2 linked regions of the Prochlorococcus marinus XMU1408 genome follow. The protein of the gene in region 1 binds, or shares a complex with, the protein of each later gene. Links are inferred from orthologs where the notes say so. Each region holds a gene or a part of one and is shown on either strand. Other genes may lie near its edges. The genes, in order: DNJ73_RS02905 and accD.

Evidence for each region.
Region 2: the proteins of DNJ73_RS02905 (region 1) and accD are in contact, whole or in part, in a solved structure (PDB 8UXZ), measured with the Escherichia coli proteins. The link is inferred for Prochlorococcus marinus XMU1408 from one-to-one orthologs.

What each region holds. Positions count from the first base shown.
Region 1 is NZ_QJUE01000002.1:253,624-264,579, forward strand. Bases 3,625-6,533 are described here. They hold DNJ73_RS02905 (acetyl-CoA carboxylase carboxyltransferase subunit alpha), read left to right. Parts: upstream 3,625-4,538; coding sequence 4,539-5,528; downstream 5,529-6,533. Other genes in these bases: DNJ73_RS02900 (long-chain acyl-[acyl-carrier-protein] reductase), read left to right, coding at 3,625-4,518; DNJ73_RS02910 (SDR family oxidoreductase), read left to right, coding at 5,556-6,263; DNJ73_RS02915 (phosphoribosylanthranilate isomerase), read right to left, coding at 6,293-6,533. Also shown: DNJ73_RS02880 (Tab2/Atab2 family RNA-binding protein), read right to left, coding at 1-328; DNJ73_RS02885 (S1 RNA-binding domain-containing protein), read right to left, coding at 337-1,632; DNJ73_RS02890 (creatininase family protein), read left to right, coding at 1,736-2,533; DNJ73_RS02895 (aldehyde oxygenase (deformylating)), read left to right, coding at 2,608-3,333; more of DNJ73_RS02900, read left to right, coding at 3,478-3,624; more of DNJ73_RS02915, read right to left, coding at 6,534-6,967; DNJ73_RS02920 (site-2 protease family protein), read left to right, coding at 7,048-8,268; DNJ73_RS02925 (lipoate--protein ligase family protein), read right to left, coding at 8,259-9,008; DNJ73_RS02930 (hypothetical protein), read left to right, coding at 9,275-9,679; DNJ73_RS02935 (protochlorophyllide reductase), read left to right, coding at 9,748-10,761; bchL (ferredoxin:protochlorophyllide reductase (ATP-dependent) iron-sulfur ATP-binding protein), read right to left, coding at 10,777-10,956. UniProt on the Escherichia coli protein: Component of the acetyl coenzyme A carboxylase (ACC) complex. First, biotin carboxylase catalyzes the carboxylation of biotin on its carrier protein (BCCP) and then the CO(2) group is transferred by the carboxyltransferase to acetyl-CoA to form malonyl-CoA.
Region 2 is NZ_QJUE01000002.1:479,941-490,895, forward strand. The notes cover bases 610-3,517. They hold accD (acetyl-CoA carboxylase, carboxyltransferase subunit beta), read right to left. Parts: upstream 2,552-3,517; coding sequence 1,667-2,551; downstream 610-1,666. Other genes in these bases: DNJ73_RS04045 (Gfo/Idh/MocA family protein), read right to left, coding at 610-1,248; DNJ73_RS04050 (hypothetical protein), read right to left, coding at 1,270-1,674; DNJ73_RS04060 (phosphoribulokinase), read right to left, coding at 3,070-3,517. Also shown: DNJ73_RS04040 (class I fructose-bisphosphate aldolase), read right to left, coding at 1-2; more of DNJ73_RS04045, read right to left, coding at 148-609; more of DNJ73_RS04060, read right to left, coding at 3,518-3,972; leuB (3-isopropylmalate dehydrogenase), read right to left, coding at 4,061-5,140; lpxD (UDP-3-O-(3-hydroxymyristoyl)glucosamine N-acyltransferase), read right to left, coding at 5,165-6,217; proB (glutamate 5-kinase), read right to left, coding at 6,264-7,346; DNJ73_RS10270 (YqeG family HAD IIIA-type phosphatase), read right to left, coding at 7,343-7,864; DNJ73_RS04085 (DUF3727 domain-containing protein), read right to left, coding at 7,852-8,388; Holliday junction resolvase RuvX, read right to left, coding at 8,454-8,888; DNJ73_RS04095 (hypothetical protein), read right to left, coding at 8,885-9,922; DNJ73_RS04100 (hypothetical protein), read right to left, coding at 9,943-10,955.

The sequences.
Region 1 (10,956 bases):
GTTCAATGCCAACTTGATCTGCTGCACGTTTTATCATTGTTTTCATAGATGATCGCCAACAACGTAATACAGAAGGTGTTTCCCATCCTTGAGAATTGGCTTCATTAATAGCTTCTTCTAAGGCTTCTTTTAACCAAATTGAATTAACACTTGATGCGGGACATATTTTTTCCCATTTAAATGTTTTCTTATCTTTGAAATCATTTGTACTTGTTATAAGCAATTCCCATCTTTTTTTTCCATTTTCATCTAATATTGGTCTGGAATAAAAGTCAATTTCCCAGTCTGTTTTTTTTAAATTAGATTCCTTGGGTACACTTATAATCATTATTTTAGTTATGAAGGTAAATTGATATTTTTTTCTTCTTTTTGTGGTTCAACTTTTTCTTTGTTAAGACTATTTCGAGCTTTAATTGCTCTCTCCTCTGCTTCCTCCATTACTTTTGATTTATCAGTAATAAGTTCTCCTGGAGGACCTTCTAAAATTGCCGTATTTAATCCAATACGTCCACGCGAGGGATCTAAATCAGTTATCAAAGCTTTAATGGATTCACCAGTTTGAAAAACTTCTCTAAGACTCCTCATGCTTCCATTCGTAACCATTGAATGATGTAATAATCCGCTGACGCCTTTTAAATCTACAAAGAAACCATAAGGTTTAATTGTTAAAATTTCACCTTCGATAAGTTGTCCAATTTCTAACTCAGAAAATCTTGATGCAATTGCGGCTTTCTTTTCTGAAAGAACAAGTTTTCTTCTCTCTGGATTTACCTCTAAAAAAGCTGCATTAATTGTTTTTGAAACAAGCGATTGATGATTCTCTCCATCTTCAAGTTGAGATCTGGGAATAAAACCTCTTAATCCTTCGAAATCACACGTAACTCCTCCTCGGTTAAAACCATTAATTTTAACTCGAATTACTTTCCCTTCTTTTGCAAGATTTTGAACTTTGTCCCAGCTTTTTCTTAACTCTAAAGCCCTGCAACTGATTGTTACCATTCCATCTGCATTTTGTTCCCTAGTAACAAGGACTTCTACTTCTAAACCTTTTGGGAAACGCTCTTTTAAATTTGTAATTACACCTAAACCACATTCATTTTTAGGCATGAAGCCAGGAGCTTTTCCCCCTATGTCGACATAAATACCATCACTTTCAATTGCAATAACTGACCCTTTAGCAATTTCACCTGTAGTACCTATCGGTTGATTTTCTTCTAATGCTGCTAAAAACTCATCTTCGTCAAAATCAAATTCATCAACTTTTCTTTCTTGTTTTTCAAAAGCCTTTTGTTCATCAAAAGAGTTAACTTTTTTGATTTTAGAATTACTTTCTTCTGATCTTAGTAAATCTTCCATCGTCATAGCTGGAAAACTTTCGCTAGGACTTTCCTCGAGTACTTTTTTCGACTCAGGAGCTTTTTTTAGACGAGAAATGTTTTTTTCGACTGGAACTTTGTCAACTAACCTTTTATCTTTAGTTTGTTCAGAGAAATCTTTCTCAGATGGATTTTCACTAATGATCTGTTCATCAGTCTTCCGACTAATATGCATAACCTGCAATGGCTTGCGAGGTGTATTGTTTGCCGGCCTTGGGGGAGTAGCTTTTTTAGGCTGAGGATCTGACCCGGCCATAATATCCCTTGGTAATAAGTGAATCATTCTTACAGTCAAGGGTAAGTTGTTTTTGAATTAATAGGAGATTTCTATCATTTTTCAAAATCGTCGATTTGAACATTTGACCTGGCCTGAAGCTTCAAAAGCCGCTTCAGAGAAAGGATCTACATTGGTTTGGCCCTTTGGAGCATGTGAACAGCATGGACCACATTTACCTTTAATTACTGATACTTTTTTTGCAGAGAATATTTTAATAAAGACCCTAGAAGGATTGCCAAGAGAAATGCCGATATGGATGATGCCATCTCAATCAATTGGTTTCTCTCCTGAGCATCAGGCTTTTCCTGGAACTTTATCTTTATCGGCAAATGTTTTGCTTTCACTTGTTAGTGATGTTGGTAAGCAGATAGCTTCTATGGGATTCAAAAGATTAGTCTTTTTTAATGCTCATGGAGGACAAATAGGATTGCTTCAAGCTGTTTCCAGGCAATTAAGAATTCAATGTCCTTCTTTAGCAGTACTGCCTTGTTTTATTTGGAGTGGAGTCCCTGGCTTAGATGATCTTTTGCCTGATAAAGAGGTTGAGGAAGGTCTTCATGCTGCATTGGCAGAGACAAGTCTTATGTTGCACATGGCTGGAGATTTAGTTCGCAATGATTCTTACTTAGAAAAAGAAATTTCTAATGGTGAGATTGTTGCAACTCCAAAAGGTTGGAGCCTTGAGGGTGCGTCTCCATGTGCATGGCTTACAGAAGAATTGAGCTCTTCTGGGGTTATTGGGGATGCAAGTTCTTCAAATGCCAAATTGGGTGCCGCTTTGGAAAATGCACTAATAGATCACTGGAAGTCCCTATTTACAAGCCTTTTGGATAGTGATTGGCCACCAAATATGTCAGAAAAACCTGTTTCTAGCAGTTAAGATGTGGTAACTGAACTACCATTTTGTATTTATTTCTGTAAGATCACTCAGATTGATAAATTTCTAATAGATCTATGCAAGCTCTTGCATCCGACAATTTAACAGTAGAAAATAAAGAGTTAAGCTCTGACTCTCTTCCAGATTTCACTTCTGAATCTTACAAAGATGCATACAGCAGAATTAATGCAGTTGTAATTGAAGGTGAGCAAGAAGCGTATTCCAATTTTCTTGATCTAGCTAAGATGATCCCAGAGCACGCTGAAGAGCTTATAAGGCTTGGGAAGATGGAGAAAAAGCATATGAATGGTTTTTGTGCTTGTGGCAGGAATCTTGCTGTTAAGCCTGATATGCCCTTTGCAAAAACATTTTTTTCAAAACTCCACAATAATTTTATAGAAGCTTTTAAAGCTGGAAATACAACTACTTGCCTTCTAATTCAGTGCATTTTGATTGAATCTTTTGCTATATCTGCTTATCACGTTTACATTCGTGTGGCTGATCCTTTTGCTAAAAGAATTACTGAAGGTGTTGTTCAAGATGAATACTTGCATTTGAATTATGGTCAGGAATGGTTGAAGGCCAATCTTGACTCCGTGAAAAAAGATCTTATGAAGGCTAATAAAGAAAACTTGCCATTAATTAAATCAATGCTTGATGAAGTTTCTAATGATGCTGAAGTTCTTCATATGGATAAGGAAGAGTTAATGGAAGAATTTATGATTGCTTATCAGGACTCTCTTCTTGAAATAGGTCTAGACAATAGAGAAATTGCAAGAATGGCTCTTGCAGCAGTAATTTAAGATTTTAATTTTACATATTTCTCCTTTTATCAATTCCTCAAGAATTTAAACTTCTTGAGGAATTCTTTTTTTTGTCACCTTGGTGGTCTAACCTTCAATCTTGAATAAATAGTTAGTTTCAATTTTGATCTTGCTCGGTACCAAATGTTTGGGCTAATTGGACATTCAACAAGCTTTGAAGATGCCAAGCGCAAGGCATTGGGCTTGGGGTATGACCATATCGCTGAAGGGGATTTGGATGTTTGGTGTACTGCTCCACCTCAGTTGGTCGAGCACGTAAAGGTTGTAAGTGCCATAGGAAAGACAATAGAAGGGGCTTATATAGACTCATGCTTTGTTCCTGAGATGCTCAGCCGCTTCAAGACTGCTAGAAGAAAAGTTCTAAATGCAATGGAGTTAGCTCAAAAAAAAGGGATCAGCATCACCGCTCTTGGAGGATTTACATCAATAATTTTTGAGAATTTTAATTTGCTTCAGAATCAACAAGTTAGAAATACAACTCTTGATTGGCAAAGATTTACCACTGGTAACACGCATACAGCTTGGGTTATTTGTAGACAGCTAGAGCAAAATGCACCTCGAATCGGAATTGATTTGAGTAAATCTAAAGTAGCTGTTGTTGGTGCAACTGGTGATATCGGTAGTGCGGTATGTCGCTGGTTATCTAATCGAACTGGTGTTTCAGAACTTTTATTAGTAGCTAGACAGCAAAAGCCACTAGTTGAACTTCAATCTCAACTTGGAGGAGGGAGAATTCTTACTCTTGACGAAGCTTTACCCGAGGCAGATATTGTAATTTGGGTTGCAAGTATGCCCAAAACTTTAGAAATTGATCCAACTAAAATTAAACGACCTTGCTTGATGATTGATGGTGGATACCCTAAAAATTTAGGGGAGAAGTTCTCTGGTTCTGGCATTCATATTTTAAAGGGAGGAATAGTTCAATTTTTCAAGGATATTGGCTGGAGCATGATGGAATTGGCAGAGATGGAAAATCCTAAAAGAGAAATGTTTGCTTGTTTTGCTGAAGCAATGCTTCTTGAATTTGAGGAATGTCATACAAATTTCAGTTGGGGAAGGAACAATATCACTCTTGAAAAGATGGATTTTATAGGTAAGGCATCTGAAAGACATGGATTTTCCGCAGTTGGCTTGAAATCAAATATTCAGACATTAACCGTCTGATTATTTGATTTTTTTTTTTCATGGCTAGACGTTTTCTCCTCGAGTTTGAAAAGCCTCTTGTAGAGCTGGAAAAGCAGATTGATCAAATTAGAGAATTAGCAAGAGATTCAGAGGTTGATGTAAGTCAACAACTCCTGCAATTAGAGACACTGGCTGCAAGAAGGAGAGAAGAAATATTTAATGCACTTACACCGGCTCAAAAGATTCAAGTAGCTAGACATCCTCAAAGGCCTAGCACGCTTGATTACATTCAAATGTTTTGTGATGACTGGGTAGAGTTACATGGAGATAGAAACGGCACTGATGACCAGGCGCTCGTAGGGGGGTTAGCACGAATTGGAGAAAAATCTGTCCTTATTATCGGTCAACAAAAAGGTAGGGATACAAAAGAGAATGTCGCTCGTAACTTTGGAATGGCTAAGCCAGGAGGATATAGAAAAGCTTTGAGGCTAATGGATCATGCAGATCGATTTAATTTGCCGATAATATCTTTTATTGATACTCCTGGGGCTTATGCAGGGCTCCTAGCAGAAGAACAAGGCCAGGGTGAGGCAATTGCTGTGAATTTGCGTGAAATGTTTAGATTGAAAGTACCGATAATTGCAACTGTAATTGGGGAAGGTGGCTCTGGAGGTGCTTTGGGAATAGGTGTAGCAGACAGGTTGCTTATGTTTGAGCATAGTGTTTATACAGTTGCAAGTCCTGAAGCTTGTGCCTCGATTTTATGGAGGGATGCTGGTAAGGCGCCCGAAGCAGCATCTTCCCTGAAAATTACTGGACCTGATCTTTTGAAGCTAGGGATTGTCGATGAGGTCTTAAAAGAGCCTTCTGGAGGGAATAATTGGGCACCTCTTCAGGCCGGAGATACCTTGAAAAATGCCCTTGAAAAGCATTTGTCTGAATTATTGGCTTTATCCTCTGACGAATTAAGGAATAATAGATATTCCAAATTTAGACAAATAGGAAAATATTTGGAATCTCAATCTCTTGAGAGTGAAGTTACAGTTTAAAGTTTTAATGTTTGCTTCTAACTTGTCTTGCCAACAGTATTAATCACCGGTGCTTCTAGAGGAATTGGAAGAGCAACGGCTAAAGCTTTCGCTAATGATGGATGGGATTTACTATTGATATCTAGATCAGAAGAAGATCTGGTAAGTCTTGTTAATGAAGTTGACAATAAAAAAATCAAGTCTTACTACAAATGTATTGATCTAAGTAATTCAAAAGATATTTCTAAAGGGATCAATGAGTTATTGAAAAATGGCTTGGTCCCTTCGGTTGTAATTAATAATGCAGGGGTTGCTTGGACCGGTGACCTTCTATCAATGCCAATTGAGAAATGGGAATGGATAATGCAATTAAATCTCACTAGTATCTTTCAGATTTGTTCTGAGGTGGTTCCTTTGATGAGAAACAAAGGAGGATTGATTATAAACGTAAGTAGTCATGCCTCTCGAAATGCTTTCTCTCAATGGGGAGCCTACTGTGTTTCTAAAGCAGCCTTAGCAAGTTTTACTAAATGCTTAGCAGAAGAAGAACGTAAACATTGCATTCGAGCATGCACACTTACTCTTGGATCAGTGAATTCATCTCTTTGGGACACAGATACCGTTGAGATGCAATTTGACAAAGATTCGATGCTTACCGTTGATCAAGTTGCATATGAACTTCTACATATTGCTAATCAACCAAGTAATCAAATTATAGAAGATTTAACTCTGATGCCTTCTGGAGGAGTATTCTGATTTTTAATAAATAGAATTACTTTCTCTAACTAATTATTTTCTCTAATTACTTGAACAAGAGATCTAACTTTTTTAATATCTTTTATGCCTGGAGATATTTCTAGACGACTAGAAGCATCAATCCCATCGGGTTTCAGTTTAGAAAAAATTTCAGGAATTATTTCAGCAGATATTCCACCAGCTAAGATCCAGGGACTTTTAAAACTTTTATCAATTAATAATTCTATTGGAATTCTATTACCTGTTCCACCTAGGCATTTGTCATCCCAGGCATCTAATAGGATGGCGTCAATATTTTTATCATATTGACTTATGTTTTCTAAATCATTAAGAGATTTCAATCTGAACGCTTTCCACAACTTAATGGTTGGAAATTCTTTCTTCAATTCACGGCAATAATCAACTGACTCATCTCCATGAAGTTGTAATACAGAGGGTGGGTTTAATCTATTTGATATAGATTTAATGGATTCAAATTTCTCATTTGCTATAACTAATACTCTCTGAATACTTGTAGAAACTTTTTCTACTTCTTTAAAAATTTTTATACATTCTTCTTCTGGTACAAAACGAGGTGAATTTTTAACTCCAATAACTCCAAGCGCATTTATTTTGAATTGAGAGATAATTCTTGCTTGTGAAGTCTTTGTTATCCCACAAATTTTTATTGCTGTTGATTTTTTAGAAGTTGATTTTCTGATCATTACCAGAACTTTTATTAGGATTAATTTAAATAGATTTTTTTGAGAGCTCGGAGGCCTTTGGCGTGGGTAGTTGGGAAGTTATGAAAATTAGGGGCATTCCTTTGAGGATTCATCCTAGTTGGTTTTTTGTCTTCTTATATTTTACTTTGTCAGCCAGAGATCAATTTGAGACACTGCTGGATGGTCAAGCATCTAATTGGAATGGATGGTTAATTGGTGCGTTCACTTCATTACTTTTATTTTTGTCTGTTTTATTACATGAATTGGCTCATTCTTTTGTTGCAATTGGGGAAGGTTTAAAAGTTAGAGAAATCACACTTTTTTTTCTTGGAGGTATGGCAAATCTTGAAAAGGAATGTACGACTTCAAAAGGAAGTTTGAAAATTGCTATTTCAGGACCAATTGTTAGTCTTTTATTAGCTTTCTCAATGATTTTATTAAGTAATACTTTATTTGAATCAAGTTTAATTATTTCTAATTTATTTAAGCAGGTTGGCAGCCTGAATCTTTTAATAGGATTATTTAACTTACTTCCAATAATCCCTCTTGATGGTGGCGTAATATTGAAATCTTTAATATGGCATTTTACAGGGAGTAAAAAAGCAGGAATAAAAGTTGCTATTGCGTCTGCAAGATTCATTTCTATTCTTTCTATTTTTATTGGATTTCTAATTTTACTTAGAGGTAATCTTTATATCTCTTTTTGCTTTTTAATTATTGGTTTATTTATCTTTTCCTCCTCAAAATCTCAGAGTCAACTTATTAAGATCCAAAATATATTATCTATGTTTAAGGTTGGTCAGGTTTGCAGCAGATCATATAGAGTTCTCGAGGATGATTTACCTATAAAAGTTTTGTCTAAATATAATTCCTTGAATAAAGGTGGTTTCAGTGAAGAATGGTTTCTTTTGTGCAGAGATGGTAGATGGGTAGGTTATGTAACTGAAAAAATCTTGAAGAATATCTCTATACAAAACTGGGATAAGAAGTTTCTTTATGATTTTTCATTGCCTATAGATGATTTGCCTTCAGTTGGAGAAAAAGAATCACTATATAAGGCCATAATAAAAATTGAAAACACAAAAGATGCAAGACTCCTTGTTCTCTCAGTAGCAGGACTTCCTTTAGGTACTTTGGATAGGGTTGATATTGGAAAGGCAGTACTCAAAAAAATAGGATTAAATCTTCCAGATCAATTAATTAAAGTTGCAAGAAAAGAGAATATATATCCACTGGGCTTGAATTTATCAAGCATTGCAAAAACTATGGAATCAAGTTATGTAGAAGAAGATCAAAAATGATTTATTTCTTTGAAATTATCTCTGGCTAATTTATCTATTAATTCTTTATCTTTTTTATCTAATTTGTAATCAGACCATTTTAAGCTAGGCCATGTTTTAATTAATGATTCTTTTAAATAAAATATAATTCTATCTTTCTCTTTCAATTCATTTTTTATTTTGGGTGGATCAGCATTGAAAACTTTTTTCCATAATCTTTTTGATGGTTCAATTAATATCTCTCCATGTTGAAGCAGGTGACCCTTTTTCCAATATTGTGCGCTACCAATATATTTATTTTTTTCTTTATCTACTAAGTCAGCTAATGTTGAAGTCGCGAAACAATTGTTATTGGAGAGATTTATAGGTTGATTACCAAAAGTTAAATCCACTCCAATTTTTTTAAAACCATCTTTTAACCATTGGGCAGTCTTTAAATATGATTCTTTTTTATTTCTTGGTGGATATTTCCATACAATGGCGTAAGTGAGCCCTTTACTATGAAGAACAGATTTTCCTCCACTAGGCCTTCTTACTATTTTTAAGTTTTCATTTTTTGAAAGATTTATCCAAGTTTTTGGCAAAACTTTTTGATTCTTTCCAACCGATAACCAGTCTCCATTCCACGTATAAAAGCGAATTGCCATATTAAAATTTTTGTCAGTAAATGATTTTTCTAACAAGAAGAGATCAATTGCCATTTGTTCTGGCCCACTTAATTCAAGAGGATTTAAATAAAGGACTTTTTCTGGGAGGCTCATTCTTATTGTTCGTTAATTGTCGGCAAAATTTTTAGGGATCTATTAAGAAATCATCAACTTTTATTTTAAGGATAGTTAAATCTTTCTAATTGAACTACGAGCAAAAGTATGTAACAAAGAGATTTATTGGAAGCTCTAAAATATTAGTTTTTATACTCATGAATTTATTTTTTTTTGAATTTATAAATACATGGCAAGAAATTAAAGAATTGATTCCCTTATTAATTAAGTTACTATGAAAATAATTGGGCTGTTTGTATTTAATTTTGGGACAACCTCAACGAATTGACGAGTCATACAGAATAAAGCGTTCAAAAAAAATCAGAAAGAGAAATCCTTCTGGCATAGAAAAAATTGATGCCTTTACTCAAGTTGCTGAATTCCAAAAAGAAGAAGTTAGGCGGGAGCTTTTCTATAGTTATTTGGCATTGATTTTGAAATCAGGATTATTGATTGTATTTTCAACTAGTCTCGTGAATTTAGGACTTGCATCTCATCAACGTGTGAATAGAAATATTGAGTTGTCATATCTATTAGAAAAAGAATCAAAAAAACTTCACAGGTTAAGACGACGTTTTGATGAAATGTTTGTTATTGGTGGTGAAAAAAGTTTTTTCAAGGAGCAAGATCAGTGGATTACTCCAAATAGTGTCAGAGTTATCTGGAGATGAGTAACTTTGCTTCTCTTCGGTTTAGATTCGTATTTGAAACTTGATTAAAAATACCGTAAATAAAGAAGATGGCTCTAGTACAAGCTGCACCAGGAACTGTCTTAATTACTGGAACCACATCAGGGGTCGGTTTATATGCAACAAAGTCATTGGTAGAGAGGGGTTGGAGAGTTATTACTGCAAATAGATCCTCTTTGAGAGCTGAAGCTGCAGCCTCCTCACTAGGTTTGCCTATTAACAGCCCAAGACAACTAAAACATGTGGAAATTGATCTTGGCGACTTGAATAGCGTTCGCCATGGGGTAAAAAGTCTTCTAAAAGATTTGGATGAGCCATTAGACGCTTTAGTTTGTAATGCCGCTGTCTATCTTCCTCGTCTGAAAAAGCCTTTGAGATCTCCACAGGGATATGAAATATCAATGGCAACAAATCATTTTGGACATTTTTTGTTAATTCAGTTGCTCCTGGAAAATCTTAGTAAGTCTTCAAGACCAGTCTGGAAGGGAAGATCTTGGGGGGTGGAATCATCTCGCGTTGTAATCTTAGGAACCGTAACTGCTAACAACAAAGAACTTGGAGGGAAAATCCCAATACCAGCTCCTGCGGATCTGGGAAATCTATCTGGTTTTGAAGAAGGTTTTTGCGACCCAATATCAATGGCTAGTGGTAAAGGTTTTAAACCAGGCAAGGCTTATAAAGATAGTAAGCTTTGCAATATGATCACGACTCAAGAATTACATAGGCGATTTAATTCTTCTTCAATTCTTTTCAGCTCTTTATATCCAGGATGTGTCGCTAATACAAGATTATTTAGAAACACTCCAAAATTATTTCAATGGTTGTTTCCTTGGTTTCAGAAATTAATAACAGGAGGTTTTGTAAGTGAAAAACTTGCTGGTGACAGAGTAGCTCAAGTTGTATCAGACCCTCAATTTGGGATTTCAGGTGTTCATTGGAGTTGGGGAAATAGACAAAGAAAAGACAGACAACAATTCTCTCAAGAATTGTCCGATAGAGTGACTGATCCAGTGACTTCAAGAAAAGTTTGGGAGTTGTCTATGAAATTAGTTGGTCTGAAATAATCCTTGAATAGTTTTTTAATCAAAACCCAATAGATCAAATATTTCTCGATCTTTTAAAGGTTCAGCTTCCAAAGGTTCAACGTTATCAATCATTTTTTTTGCTAATGAAAGATATTCATTTTGTACTTCTAATACGCCCTCTTCTTTTTCATCCATCTCGAAAATTGTGCATTTTTTTAGTCTTGACTTGCGTAT
Region 2 (10,955 bases), 220 kb from region 1 along the record:
ATTTATGCAACAAAAATTTCCTTAAGATTATTCCATATCAACGGCCCCTTTTGTGGCTTATTACACCTAATAAGTTTTTTTTTTTTTTTTTTTTGGAACTACTTTCTGAAAATTGTGGAGTTTTAATTCGAAATTTATTGAATTTCTTTAATCAATTTCAATCTTTATTCCATTTAAATTTGATTCTTTTACTTTATCGCAAACCTTTTGGCTGGCTAATCCCTCCACTAATCCAGGGATGACAGGAGTTCCATCTTTTATGCTTTGAGCCCACCAATTTTGGATTCTTGCTACTGGGGCTATTCGTCCATCTGTCCAAATCTTTGAGAAAGCTAGGTCTGAATCTGGTTGAATATTTTTAAGAACTTCACCTTTATGAGAGAACCATAGCCCGAATCCGTGGACATAATCCTTTTGATTATCGCTACTTAGAATTAATGTTCCATTTTTGCCATAAATTTCAAGATTAAATCCTTTGCTTTGTTTCGTAACAGCAGAAAGATTTATTTGGCATGGAATTAAGTTGTTGTGGATACTTTTTATTTGTAGTTGAGAAATACTTACATCTTCACTTGTTACTCTTTTAGTTGTTTTTGATAGTGGGCAAAATCTTTCTTTGATTGAAGTTGAATTTATTGAGCTTAGAGAATAAGTAGGTCCAATGAGCCAATGGATCATGTCAAAAGCGTGCGTCCCTAATGCTCCTAAAACACCTCCACCAGAGTTCTCATCTGAATACCAATTCCATGGCCTATCGGGATTAGCTCTGCTACTCATTAGCCAATCAAGTTTGAGAAAATATGGTTCTTCAAGTTTTTTTTCATCAATTATTCGCTTTGCTTGCATGAATAAGGGAACAGCTCGATATTCGTAATCGACCGCTATTTGTAAATTTTTTTTGAGAGCGTTTCTTTGAAGCTCCATTACCTCATAAGCATTTAAGCAAGTTGGTTTCTCCAATAAAAGATGTTTGCCTGCTTGAATGGCTTGTATTGCTAGCTCGAATCTCGGAGCTGGTGGGGTAGCTATAATTATTCCTTCAATTTTGGGATCATTTACTAGACCATTCCAGGTTTCATAAGCACAAAGATTATGCTTTTTGCAGGCTTCCTCAAGCCTATCTTGCCTAGGATGCCACAAACCTACGAGCTCAATATTCTCATTAGATAATGATGCAGGAATGTGAACACTTTCCCCGAAACCTAATCCTGCAATTGCTATTCGTATCCGTTTGTACTTATTAATCATCTTTTTTAAAAATCAGTGAGGTCAAACATTTTTGCAGTTATATAAAATTACATCATTAATTAGTTTATCCCCACCTGGGGCTTTCCATTTTGCGCTTAAATTAATTGTTCCATTAACTGAAATATCTTTAAATTTATTAGTTAAACAATTGATTCTCATTATGTAAATGTTCTCATCAATTTCATTTGAAGTGTTAGCGTCAATTTTTAAATATTTCGTTGTTATTTCTATCACTCCTTTATCTTTCTTGCTTACACTATCTTTATCTAAATATTGAATTCCATTAGGCGTTTTAGTGATTTCAATCCAATTATTATTAGCGGCATAGACCTCACTTGAAATAGTTAGAAAAAATGTTAAAGTTAATATAAATAAATTTAACGAAAAATTAAATATCTTTTTAGTATTTTGATTTATTTTAAGCATTAGATTTTACCTTTATATCTTGTGATTTGTGAAGTCGTAATAGTTTTGCCAAAGTTTCTTTAAGCTGCGTTCTCGGTACAATAGTATCTACAAAACCGTGATCTTGAAGATATTCTGCTGTTTGGAAATTATCAGGTAATTTTTCTCTCAGTGTTTGCTCAATTACTCTTCTTCCTGCAAATCCAATTAGTGCTTTAGGTTCTGCAAGAATTAAATCACCAAGCATGGCAAAACTAGCTGTTACGCCTCCAGTAGTGGGGTGGGTAAGTAAAGGCATATAAAGTAATTCAGCATCTCTGTGACGTTCTAGTGCACCAGATATCTTTGCCATTTGCATCAGGCTTAACATCCCTTCTTGCATTCGCGCACCACCAGATGCACAGACAATTAACAATGGTAATTTTGCTTCTGTTGAGTATTCAATAAGCCTTGTAATCTTTTCTCCTACGACAGATCCCATTGAGCCACCCATGAACCTAAAATCCATTACGGCTAATGCCATTGGAATAGATTCCACCTCGCATGTACCTGTTATTACTCCATCTTTAAGTCCAGTACTTGCTTGACTTTCCCTCAGCCTGTCTGCGTAGGCTCTTCTGTCTTTAAAGCCAAGGGGATCAACTGGAGTTAAATGATTATTTATTGATTTAAATGTATTTGGGTCAGTAATTAGTCTTATTCTTTCGTTGCTATCTATCCGATTGTGGTGCCCACAGTTACTACAAACACTACAGTTATCTATTAAGTCTTTTCTATAAACGACTTGTCCACATTCTGGACATTTTTCCCAAAGGCCATCACTTTCTTCAGATTCCTGAGTGACTTTGCCAACAAATTGGCCTTTCCTTCTATCAGCAAACCAGTCGAATAATGACACAGCTTTTTAGTGATTGATATTAATTTAATACCTTGAGTGCCTTTAAGGTATTAGAACTTTTAAATCTTATCTGAAATAAAATAACCAAATATTCCAATTGATATGAATGTTCAATCAAATACTTAATAAATGATTTAAATATTTTAGTGATTTAAATTTAACCTTACTTCAATACTTTGCATTATTTTGGTTAACATATATGCTCTATATCACTATTTTTTCATAATTTTAACCAAAAAATTTTATTTTAATGCATAATTATTAAAGATAAGTAGTATCTAAAAAGAATTAATTATGATTTCTTTGAACTTTTTAGCTTTATCTTTAAGTTGATCTGAGGATTATAATTAAAAAATATTATATATCATGTGATATTTATAATTTCTTTTTGCTTTGGTAGTATAGAATTTAAACTTTTTTTTGAGAAAAAGGTATTTAATTGATAAATATAAAAATTAAATAATTAATATCTTTTTATTTATCTTATTAATAATTAGCCTAACTTTTAATTATTATATTTAGCCTGCCGCTTTTTTCTCCTCTATCATCTTATGAATAATTGGTGTTAGGATTAGTTCCATAGCAAATCCCATCTTCCCTCCATTTACAACAATACTTGTAGGACTTGACATGAATGAATCATGGATCATTCCTAATAAATACTGGAAATCTATACCCCATTTTTCTCTTGAACCTTTTCTAAAATGAATAATCACAAAACTTTCATCAGGCGTTGGAATATTTCTGCAAATAAATGGGTTTGAGGTGTCAATTGTTGGTACTCTCTGGAAATTAATATCTGTTCGGCTGAATTGGGGACATATGTGATTAATGTAATCAGGCATTCTTCTTAAAATTGTATCTACGATTGTTTCTGCTGAATATCCTCTCTCTGCGTTGTCTCGATGTATTTTTTGTATCCATTCAAGATTGGTAATTGGTACTACACCAACAAGTAAATCAGCAAAAGAAGCAACATCATAATCTTTTCCTACTACTCCACCGTGAAGTCCCTCATAAAATAAAAGGTCTGTTCCTGTTGGTATCTCTTCCCACGGAGTAAATTGACCTGGATCTAATTTTGTTCCTAGTCGAGTATTGTGTTCCTCTGCTTCTTCAGTGCTATGTAAATAGTATCTTTTCTGACCTCCGCCCGTTTTTCCATATTGACTAAATAACTCTTCTAATTTATCGAATAAATTTGCTTCTGGTCCAAAATGAGAAAAGTTCTCACCTCTTGAGAGTGCTTCGGACATCGCCTTCTTCATGGGCATTCTCTCAAATCGGTGGTAACTATCACCTTCAACTACTGCTGGGACAATATTTTCACGAGCAAATATATGCTCGAATGCTCTTTTAACGGTGCTAGTTCCTGCTCCGGATGAACCTGTTACAGCTACTACTGGGTGAAGCTTTGACATCGACGCTTATGTATTGAATATTTATTTTTACAGGTCGACAGACCATCAAAGGGAAAGTATTCAAAGAGTTTTTTAATTTGTGAACTTATTATTTCAATTTTTCGACTAAAAGTTCCCCCATTTGTTTGCAACCAACTTGTTTTCCTTTTCCACTGCTCATCAAGTCAGGAGTTCTATACCCTTCAGTTAAAAGTTCGTTAATTGCATTTTCTAAAAAATTTCCAGCATCAATCTCATTAAAAGCAATTTTTAACATCATTGCAGCCGATAAAATCATCGCTATTGGATTAGCTATATCTTTTCCTGCTATATCAGGAGCGGAACCATGAACAGGTTCGAAGACACCAGGCCCATCTTTTGTTAATGATGCAGAAGGAAGCATTCCAATTGATCCTGTTAGCATGGCTGCGATGTCGCTAAGAATATCTCCAAATAAATTACTTGTAAGTATCACATCAAATTGACTTGGGTTCCTAACAAGTTGCATCGCTGCATTATCTACATATTGATGAGTTAGATCTATTCCTTTGAAATTATTAGATACCAATATTGTTTCCTCTCTCCATAACTGACTTACATCTAGAACATTTGCTTTATCAACTGAGCATACTTTTTGATTTCTTTGTTGTGCCAATTTAAAAGCAATCTCTGCTATTCGTTTAACTTCTTCAGAAGTGTATGTCATCGTATTAAAAGCCCTTACTCCACTTTCTGTTTTTATTCTTCCTTTTGGTTCTCCAAAGTAAATACCGCTAGTGAGCTCTCTAACTACAACTAAATCAACTTTGTTAACATATTCCTCTTTCAAGCTGCTTGCTTTTGTTAAAGATGGAATTATTTTTACAGGTCTAATATTTGCAAAAAGGTCTAGAGAAGATCTTAACTTTAACAAACCTGTTTCAGGCCTTTTTTCTCTAGGTAATTGGTCATATTTGGGGTCACCTATAGCGGCTAGTAAAACAGCATCGGAGTTCTTACATTCTTGAAGAGTTTTATTGGGGAAAGGGATACCATCTGATTCAATAGCTGATCCACCAAAAGGCATTTCTTTGAAGTTGAGTTTAAAATCAAATTTATTTGAGATTAGATCAAGGATATTGTGAGTGACATTTGTTATTTCCGGCCCGATTCCATCACCTGGTAATAATGTTATTTTGTAAGACTTCATGTGTTCTTATAAATCAAGGGGAAATTACCTGGGGTTTCTTCGATTTAATTCACGAATAGCTTTAGCAATCTCAGGTAGTTTTTTGAAATTAGCAGAGCATCTCAACCAAAGTTTATTTGGAATTGCAGGGAAGCCGCTGACAACCTTATCTGCATCGATATTTGATATGATTCCAGATTTTGAACTTGCTATTACTCTGTCCCCAACTTTAACTTTATTACTTACTCCTACTTGTCCAGCTAAAATAACTGAATTACCAATATGTGCTCCTCCAGCTATACCTACTTGAGCAGCCATCGCACAACCTTTGCCGGTAGTTACTCCATGACCAATTTGAACGAGGTTATCTATCTTTGTGTCCTCTCCAATTACGGTGTCTCCGACTGAAGGCCTATCAACAGTTGAGCCGCTACCAATTTCAACTTTGTTTCCTAAAATAACTTTTCCTACTTGAGGCATTTTTTTCCATCCGTTTTTGGTAGGTACGAAACCAAAACCTTCACCACCAATAACAGCATTAGCATTAATTACACATTCATCTCCTAGTTTTGAGCCAGAGTGAATAACACTATTTGCGTGAATAATATTTTTGGCACCAATAATTACTTTTTTATACACAACAACTCCTGCATGAACAATGGTTTCTTTTCCAATTTCTGTATTATCTCCAATATAAACATTTGCTCCGATTGAAACTCCTGGACCAATTTTTACATTTTCACCTATTACCGCACTCTTGTGGATACCTTCTTTCTCTATCTCAGACGGGTAAAGAAAATTTAGTGTCTCGGCAAATGCAATCTTGGGATCTTTTAGTATCACCCAATCGATTGAGATGTTTTTTGTTATTTCACTAATATAACTTTCATCCGCTGGCAAAAGGAGAGCAGATGCATTTGACTTTTTGATGAGATCTCTAAGATTTAAAGGACTGTTTTTATCTAGAAAACTTATATCATTTTCTTTTGCATTTTCTAAAGACGCCGCAGCTAAAATAACGGGATTATTTTTTATTTTAGAGTCAACGACTCCTGATTGACCTTGCTTAAGTTTTTCGACAATTTCATTGAATTGCATGATTGAGATCTAATTGTGAAAGTGAAAATTACTATTGTTGAAAGATCTATTCACTGGTGAGGACCAGAACATCTCTATGAATAACGAGCGGAGATCCTGTTGTTGTATCGTGTGAATTAATCCCTATTTTTATAGCATCACTACTCATTGAGCAAATTCCTTTTGCAATTTCTGCTCCTTCGGTATTAATAACTTTTACAGGTTGATTTGAAATGAAATTCCCTCTAACTTTCTTTACGCCAACTAATAGTAGTGATGCACCTTTGTTTTTAATAGCTTCACTAGCTCCTTCATCTAAGTAGATTTCTCCAACTGGCTTAATTGCATGCGATAGCCAACTCTTTCTATTCCCTATGGGTTTAGGATGAGGGTGGAAAACTGTTCCTATCCTTTTGCCATCCAGTAATTCTCCTAAAGTTTCAGGATTTCTACCATCGGCTAATTGAACTTTTATTCCACTTTCAGTGGCTATCTTTGCAGCAGTTAATTTTGTTTTTATTCCACCAGTCCCCCAAGTAGTTTGTTGATCAACTAATTCTAAATTATTTAATTCAGTTGAATTATTTATATCTTTGATTGGTTTAGCCTTACTGTTGGTTTTAGGATCAGAGGAGTAAAGATGATCTATATCTGTAAGTAATATTAGTTGATCAGCAGATATAGCTGTTGCAACCAATGCAGACAAAGTATCATTATCTCCATATTTTAGTTCTTCATCTGAAGTAATATCATTTTCGTTTACTATTGGAATAACATCCCATTCAATTAACCTTTTTAATGTTTGAGAAGCAGATTTATAGCTATTTCTAGAACCCAGTTCTGAACTAGTTAATAATATTTGTGCAACATTATATCCAAATTTACTCATTGCCTTTTCATATAAAGCCATTAAATGTAGTTGACCTATAGCTGCAGATGCTTGAAGAGAAATAATTTCTTTTGGCCTTATCTTGAAGTTCATTTTGTGACATCCAAGTCCCACAGCTCCACTAGAAACCAATATAATTTTATCTCCTTTTTTTTGAGCTCTAGAAATGTATGAACAATAACTTTTAATGATGTCGAAAGTTGTATATTCATTGGTCCCTCTCAAAAGGCTTGTGCCAATCTTGATTACCCACGTTGTCATAAAAATTCTCCAGTTATAATTTTCGCTAGATACCTTTCTATGAATTGAAAGTTATTTCTTTCAATTTTTTTTCCATAATAATCTACTGAATCTACAAGTATTGTATACATTCCTAATCTATTGCCTACAAGAATATCCGTAAAAACTCTATCTCCAATTATTGCAATTTGATTAGATGAATAAGAAATAGAACTTAAGACCTTCTTTAATTTCCTTGTGCTTGGCTTCCCACCTGAGTATGTAAAATCTAAATTTAATTGATCAGCAATTTTTTTGATTCGGTTTCTAGATGGGTTGTTGCTGAATAGATAGATGAAAAAGTGCTCATTAGAGTTTTGAATCCAATTTTTAATATCGTTTGCAAGTACTGGATTATTCCCAGATATTAATGTGCCATCAACATCAAGTATTAACGCTTTTATATCTTTCGATAATAAGTGATTTATTGAGATCTCTGAAATTTTATCGTTTACTTTCCAATTGGGATTAAGTAATTCTTTGATATTTATTCTGATAATCCCCTCTCCTCAAGTTCAGCTTCAATGCCTGATTGAATCCTGTCAAACTCTTCGCCTTCAACTAGTCTTACTTCACCATTCTCTAGCTTTCCAACTATGAAGAAAGGATCAAGTGGGATGTATAAACCATACTCATTATTGTCTACTCTGAAATTTACCAGAAGTTCGTAAGTTTCGGACTCATCATCAATCTCCTCTTCTTCAATTTCTTCAGGCTCGGGCTCATCTAGTTCACCTGAGACTGTAAGGGTAATAGCTGAACGTACAAGTCTAAGATCATGCTCTTGAAGAACAACATCAGCTACTTCGAGTATTGGTTCATTCTTTTCAATCGTTTCTATTAGCTTGGGATCCTGATCATCAATTAATTGAAATAGAGATACGGGAGTGTCTACAGGTGTTAAAAGAGCGTATTCATTATTTTCTAAAGGCACAACTTGTTCAAGAAAACATAGGAGATCTGAACCTTGAGAATCTTTAACTAAAAGTGTAGGTACTTCGTCGTTTTTATTAGTTGTTGACATAGGTGAATTTTTATTAATCAGTATCTGGTTTATTTTTGATTATGTATGTACATCATATTCAAAATTTAATTTGAGTCATCCAGATCAGGTCCCTCAATAAGCCATTGTTGTAAAAGTATAGCGGCCGCGGCACTATCAATTTTTCCACTTTTGTCGCTTTTTAAAGAGAATTTCTCTTTAGCTTCGACTGTTGAGCAATGTTCATTTATAAAAACCAGAGGAAGGTTTAAACATTTCGCTAATTTAATCCCATATTTTTTACATCGAATTGATTGATTGGTTTCTTTGCCATACATATCAAGAGGATTGCCAATAACTAGTCCTTCAACTTTTCTACTAGCGCATATATTTTTGAATTTTTGAAGATCTTCTTCAAATCCTTTTTTAAATATTGCAGGAAGATGAGTTATTGATATTCCAAGTGGATCACAACCAGCGATACCTATCCTTTTATTTCCAATATCAAGACTTAAAACTGAACAAGGCTTGGGTTGAATCATCTATTATTTTTAATTTGAAAAGTAGAGGGTAATTCGGGTTGTTGTTGTAAGTTCCCAACAAGATTAGTTAAAAGCTCAGTTTCTATGGATTTAAATTTATATCCATTTTGCCTTTTCCATATACTTCTTCCCAGAAGAACTCTTTCTTCTTTTGTTACCCAATTACTTTTACTCATTATCTCATTCAATTTATTGTCTTCACTGGTTGTTTCTATGTAGTAGTTGTTTTTGGTAAGCTTAAAATTATTAATTCTTTGTGGAATAGATTGGTTCAGCCTCTCATCCCAAGCTAAACCCCTTATTAGTTCTAGGGAAGAATCATATTGGGGACAAATTGATGGTATTAAACCTGCTATCACATTGTTTTTTTGACACTTAATAACACCAGTTAAAATATTTCTTTTCTCATAGATATCATGCCATTGCCGATCAAAAATAGAACGGAAATTTATTGACTCTCTTGCTTGTTCAAGTCTCCAAATTAGTTGGCTATTTTCTTCATTGAGTCTTTCCCAGATGAAATTTTGTTTATATTCATTCTTTATATATTTCAAATCATCTCTTCTCTTCCAATATTTAATTATCTTGAACGGTTGAAAACCAGATTGCCTTATTATGGATAAGTTTTGATTGTCATTTGTATTTACTGAGATTAGGAAACTTTGAGTATTAATATTACTTTCATAGAGAATTTTTCGTAGCAAATTTTCTAATAGATTATAGCGACTATATGATATAGATTCTCCGATGAAATAAGGTTCTGATATTGACCAACAGGAACCTCTTTTATTTATTGGTGTAGCCAAAATATATGCAATTATGTTATTTCTTTCAATGGCTACAAAACATGTTGAGTTACGAGTTGGAATGATATTTGTAAGATTTGATTCTAATGAAGAAAACCATTTTTTACATAACAGTATTTGAAATATTCCAAGATATTTAGGCTTATTACATTCTTTAAGCATTGATAAATGTCTGAGCTTAAGTGGCTCAATTATCAAATCTGAAGGTAAAGCTTTATCTTTTCCCATTTCTTTATTTTATTATATTTTTAACTACCACGTGAGTTTGAACTTCTTTCATTTTGTCTGATTAGTACTAGTGGTGTAAGTTGATCAGCATTGCCAGCTGGATTAGAAGTTAAGGCTCTTTTTATTATTTCAATATTATCAAAATTATTTGTTGATAGAATTTTAACTTTGCCTAGATCATTCACATCTACAACAGCTACATTAACTTGTAATTCTTTTGAGGCTTTTAGGCAAAAATCTTTAGCATCTTGAGGTCCTAAAACTATACTTTTATCATAGGGAGGTGTTGTACCAGTAATATCATCAATTAATCGTGCTTGCTCTCCCGCTAAACGATAGAACATCCCTTTAATTTTAAATGATTTACATATCCCTCCAACTAGCCATGAGATTATTACGCGTGTTGGACCAGAAATATTTATTAGTGTTTGCATCCCGCAAGCAGTTGCTAAACTACTTGTTGGATGAAATCCTTTGCACAGTAATTTTGCCACCAAACTTACCTTGATGTTTCTATAATCTATATACTTACCTTGCATTATTGCTAGTGGTGATTCTCCAATGGTAAGAATGTCTGAGGATAAGCAATCTTTTGGCAAATATAATTTTAAAATATTAATAGGATCATCTAACTTTCCAAGAATGTGAGTTTTAATTGGCTGAACAAAATTATGGTTAGAGGTTTTATCAGAAATTATATTTGAAAAATTAGGTACAACGAACCCATCAAATCTTGTGAATTTACCAAATGGTCCATAATTACCCCATTGAATATCTAACCATAAACATTTCACCTTATCTAGGGCTGTATTTTTAGTCTGATATTCAACCTCAATACTAACCAATGTGGATTTTTTGCTTTTTAAAATATATGCAGACCAATAATCATTTTGTTGTTCCACTTCATCAGGGTGAATTGGTTTGATTTTTGTATGAATGCTTATTAATTCATCTTGGGAAATTCCTATTAATTTAGGTTTTACTTTGAAAAAAGGTATCATAACTTCCATTTCTTTATGAATATTTGATATTT